Regions from separate parts of the Pseudoalteromonas sp. 19-MNA-CIBAN-0066 genome, predicted to be linked through region 2. Evidence: predicted binding sites of a transcription regulator. Region 2 holds the regulator's gene; the other holds the start of a gene.

Region 1 (2,417 bases), on a different contig from region 2:
TTATCTGCAGGACGGCAAGTAATTACCTCTGCTCCATCAAGCACACGCTCTTGTAGCTCTTTATTCATAGGTGCTGGTGTTAGGCCATATTCACCTTTTAATACGCCAGCTGTTTCTTTAGTAATTGTTTTATAGCGCTCACCCGTTAGTACATTAAGTACCGCTTGAGTGCCTACAATTTGCGACGTTGGTGTTACTAAAGGTAAAAAGCCAAGATCTTCACGTACACGTGGGATCTCAAGTAAAACTTCATTAAGCTTATCTGCTGCGCCTTGCTCTTTAAGCTGGTTTTCCATGTTAGTTAACATGCCACCAGGTACTTGCGCGAGTAAAATACGGCCATCAACCCCTTTTAAGCTACCTTCAAATGCCGCGTATTTTTTACGTACATCTCTAAAGTAAGCAGCAATTTCTTCTAGGTGATTTAAATCAAGCTCAGTATCACGCTCAGTCCCTTCAACTATCGATACAATAGTTTCAGTTGCGGTGTGTCCGTAAGTCATACTCATAGATGAAATTGCGGTATCAAGCATATCAATGCCTGCATCAATCGCTTTTTGATAAGTCGCAGTACTTAAACCTGTTGTGGCGTGGCACTGCATTGCAATTGGAATAGATACAGTTTCTTTTAGTGCTTTAATTAGTTTTTCAGCATCGTACGGCTTTAATAAACCCGCCATATCTTTAATACAAATTGAATGACAGCCTAAATCTTCCAACTGCTTAGCTAGCGTTAACCACATATCAAGCGTATGAACAGGGCTTACTGTATAAGAAATAGTCCCTTGGGCATGTGCGCCTACTTTTATAGCCGCTTTAATTGCCGTTTCAAGATTACGTACATCGTTCATTGCATCAAATATACGAAATACATCAACGCCATTTTTATGGGCACGCTCTACAAATTTTTCTACTACATCGTCAGCATAATGGCGGTAACCTAATAAATTTTGACCGCGTAATAGCATTTGCTGTTTAGTATTTGGCATCGCTTTTTTTAGTGCGCGAATACGCTCCCAAGGATCTTCACCTAAATAACGAATACACGAATCAAACGTAGCTCCCCCCCACGACTCAATAGACCAATAACCTGCATCATCAAGCTTTTTTGCAATCGGTAGCATATCGTCAAGGCGCATACGAGTTGCTAACAATGATTGATGCGCATCACGTAGTACCAGTTCTGTTAATTTTAATTTAGCCATTTAAGTGCTCCTTTAATTATTGTTTGTTTTGTACTGAGCAATGGCAGCACTAATTGCGGCGATGTGCTCATTAGGCACACCTTGTGATTTAAAAGACGGTGTTCTGGCAGGTATTGCAAGCTCAGGCTCTGCAAAGCGAGATACCAGCTTAGACATAACCGTAACGCAGGTAATTAATAGTGACAGAAACACAAACACCCCCACCATACCGGTTAGCATTAAGTTGCTTGCTGTTGTAAGTAAAGCAGCGATATCCATTTTCCTCTCCTATAAAACTTATACCGAAATCAAAATAAAAAATCATTTTACGTAAATAATTATTCACCGAATAATAACAAAAAACAGTGTTTTGTCTATAGCCTGTAAATTGGTAAAACCAATTTAAACAAAACTAACATGCTATTAATTAACTTAACACTACAAAAAGGACTAGATACGCGCTATTACATAGATAATAAAAATAGTGAATATAAATAAAAGTTATATAGGCGACCTAAAAACCGTTAATAATGCACTTAAAGTAAAGCGTTAACAGTTCTATTAGCATAAAGTAATTTCACCACTGGCAATTGGTCTTACCAAATATATTTGTTAATTATTCAACCGTTTAAATAGCCGCTGTTATTAAGCCCGCTATGCTCGCAAGTCTCGAACTGCAATTAAATAGTTCTTAAACTCAGCTCACAAAGACCAATATGCGCTAACTTCTCTTATAAAAAACTAACATCCATAATCACTTGTATCAGTATGAATAAATTACATAGCAAAGCGTAAAACTTACCATTGAGTGCACGCTGAAATAACACAAACAAAAACAAACCATTGATTTAAAAGTAAAAAAACAATGGCACGTAACTCGCTTCATATCCATTGAGCAAATTTGATAAACCAAGGAGAATACAATGTTACGCTGGACAATCACTTTTTTAGTAATTGCTTTAATTGCTGCAGTGTTAGGTTTTGGTGGTATAGCAGGCGCCGCAGCGGGTATTGCAAAAATTATATTTTTTATATTTTTAATACTTTTAGTTATATCTTTAGTATCGGGTGCCCTACGTGGCAAAAAGCCCTAGGTAACAAACTAAAGTTTTAAACTAATTAAAAATCATTTAAATCAAAATTTACAAGGAATTACATTATGAATTCGACAACTTTAAGAGCAGCACTAATTGGCCTATTCGCAAGTTTATTTATTATGGGCTGTGAAGATAA
Region 2 (2,417 bases):
AATGGCACAAGCGCAATCAGGGATTTGTGCTGAAGCAAACTTACACGGTTTGCATTTATTTTTTAATGTGTTTGATGGCCAAGATGAGTCATTACGTACAAAGCTCAAGCAAGTAAGCGCTATTGAGGAAGAGTTTAGCGATCAGTTTTCTGAATCTATGCTTTCTTGTATGGTGGCTATTGGTGCACAGTATTGGCCGCATATTTTGCCAGAGTATATCCCCAGTGAACTACAAAGCTTTCCTAATATAAATCATAATGAACACGCAATGAGCGTGCAGCCGTGTGATTTGTTTGTGCAAATACGTTCAGACCGCGAAGACGTCAATCATTTATTTGCACTGCAAATTTTAAAGTTATTTGCACCAGACGTAGAGCTGGTGGAACAAATTCGTAATTTTAGATTTTTAGATGGTCGCGATTTCAATGGTTTTATTTATGGTGGCAAAATGCCGCATGGCCGACAAAAGCGGGCAACGGCGTTAATAAATAAACCAGGTAGCTTTGAGGATCAAGGCAGTTATATTCATGTGCAACGTTATAAGCACGATCTAAGTGTATGGCAGCATCTATCGCTAGATGAGCAAGAGCAAATAATAGGTCGCACTCGCTTAGACAACACTCTTATAGCCCCAGCGCTTGAAACCAGCCATGCACAACGCAGTGAATTAAAAGATGAGCAAGGCCAGCCAATATTACTTAATCAAGGCATGCCTTATGGCGATGTTTACGAGCAAGGAATGCTGTCAATTACTTGCTCGGCCAGTGGAACCGCATTTGAACAGGTATTAAAAAGTCGTTTAGGTGAGGGGGAGTGCTATGATCATTGGCTTGATTTTACTCAAGCCGATATGGGGTCTGCGTTTTTTGCACCGTCAGTTGGGTTTTTAAAACAGTTATAACGCATGTTTTAAATACTAAACCGTATCAAATAAAATACGTACCCGCTCTAGGGTTAAGTCTATTTCAGATATTTTAGCTGGGGCAATAAAAATAGTGTCGTCGCCAGCTATAGTACCTAACACGCCATCGGCTTTACCTAATGAGTCAAGTAAACGCGCAATAAGCTGAGCCGCGCCTGGACTGGTACGGATAATAATCATCATTTCGTTATGCATTATATCAATAACAAGCTGGCGCAACGGGCTTTTTGCTGTGGGTACGCCCATTTCTGCTGGCAAGCAATACACCATTTCTTGTTTGGCATTGCGCGTTCGTACCGCGCCAAACTTACTAAGCATGCGCGACACTTTACTTTGGCTTATATTGTCAAAACCTTGCTCTTTTAACGAATCTACTATATCGCCTTGAGAACCAAAGTTTTCTTCTTTTAAAAGCGCTTTAAATGCTTTTACTAACGCTTCCTGTTTGTCTTGTGGTTGCATAGTTTTTATTTGCTTTTTATTATCCATGCCGCAAATTCTACACAAAAACGAATAATTATGCAGCAGTTGTTTATTTAACTTGCCAGTTTACTGTATTCAGGCCAAATGTTTTTACAACTATGGTCTAAAATATTACGAAAATAGGCAGGATAAATTTGTTTTTAGTCGCTAATTTCTTTATCTTAGAGCCATAAATATTTCCTACCTCAAATCACGGAGAATTCCAATGAAAGTTGCTGTATTAGGTGCTGCAGGCGGTATCGGTCAAGCGTTGTCTTTATTATTAAAAACAGGCTTACCAGCTGGTTCTGAATTATCACTATATGATGTTGCACCAGTAGTTCCAGGTGTTGCGGTTGATCTATCTCATATCCCTACAGCGGTTAAAGTAGCTGGCTTTGGCGCTGATGCGTTAAATGAAGCGCTTAAAGATGCTGATATCGTACTTATTCCTGCTGGCATGCCACGTAAGCCAGGTATGGATCGTGCAGATTTATTTAATGTAAATGCTGGCATCATCAAAACGTTAGCAGAAGGCATAGTTGCAAGTTGTCCTAAAGCGTTAGTAGGTATTATTACTAACCCAGTAAACGGCACTGTACCAATTGTTGCTGAAGTATTTAAAAAAGCTGGTACTTACGACGCTAAACGCGTATTCGGTATTACTACGCTTGACGTTATTCGTTCAGAAGCATTTGTTGCTGAACTTAAAGGCGTAGACGTAGCAACTGTTAAAGTTCCTGTAATTGGTGGCCACTCAGGTACTACTATTTTACCTCTACTTTCTCAAGTTGAAGGCGTGAGCTTTACAGATGAAGAAGTTGCAGCACTTACTCCACGTATCCAAAATGCGGGTACTGAAGTTGTAAATGCTAAAGCGGGTGGCGGTTCAGCTACTTTATCAATGGGTGCAGCAGCAGCTCGTTTTTGTATGTCTTTAGTTAAAGGCCTACAAGGTGAAGACGTTGTAGATTACGCGTACGTTGCTGTTGAAAATGGCGATGCGGAGTACTTTGCACACCCAGTACGTTTA

Evidence for each region. Region 2 encodes ArgR, which controls arginine synthesis, uptake and breakdown. Its sites were predicted from a motif close to ANTGAATANNTATTCANT; they were not measured.
Region 1: a site for ArgR is predicted at 1,514-1,531, ahead of AAEZ18_RS13870 (OadG family protein). Genes of this name have one in related genera too.

The regions. Positions count from the first base shown of each region.
Region 1 is NZ_JBEONZ010000026.1:27,759-30,175, forward strand. Features, by position in the region: gene oadA (sodium-extruding oxaloacetate decarboxylase subunit alpha) at 1-1,205, opposite strand, end outside; gene AAEZ18_RS13870 (OadG family protein) at 1,218-1,463, opposite strand; gene AAEZ18_RS13875 (DUF1328 family protein) at 2,108-2,278, shown strand; gene AAEZ18_RS13880 (hypothetical protein) at 2,344-2,417, shown strand, end outside.
Region 2 is NZ_JBEONZ010000004.1:97,790-100,206, reverse strand. Features, by position in the region: gene AAEZ18_RS04165 (Dyp-type peroxidase) at 2-901, shown strand; gene argR (transcriptional regulator ArgR) at 917-1,384, opposite strand; gene mdh (malate dehydrogenase) at 1,611-2,417, shown strand, end outside.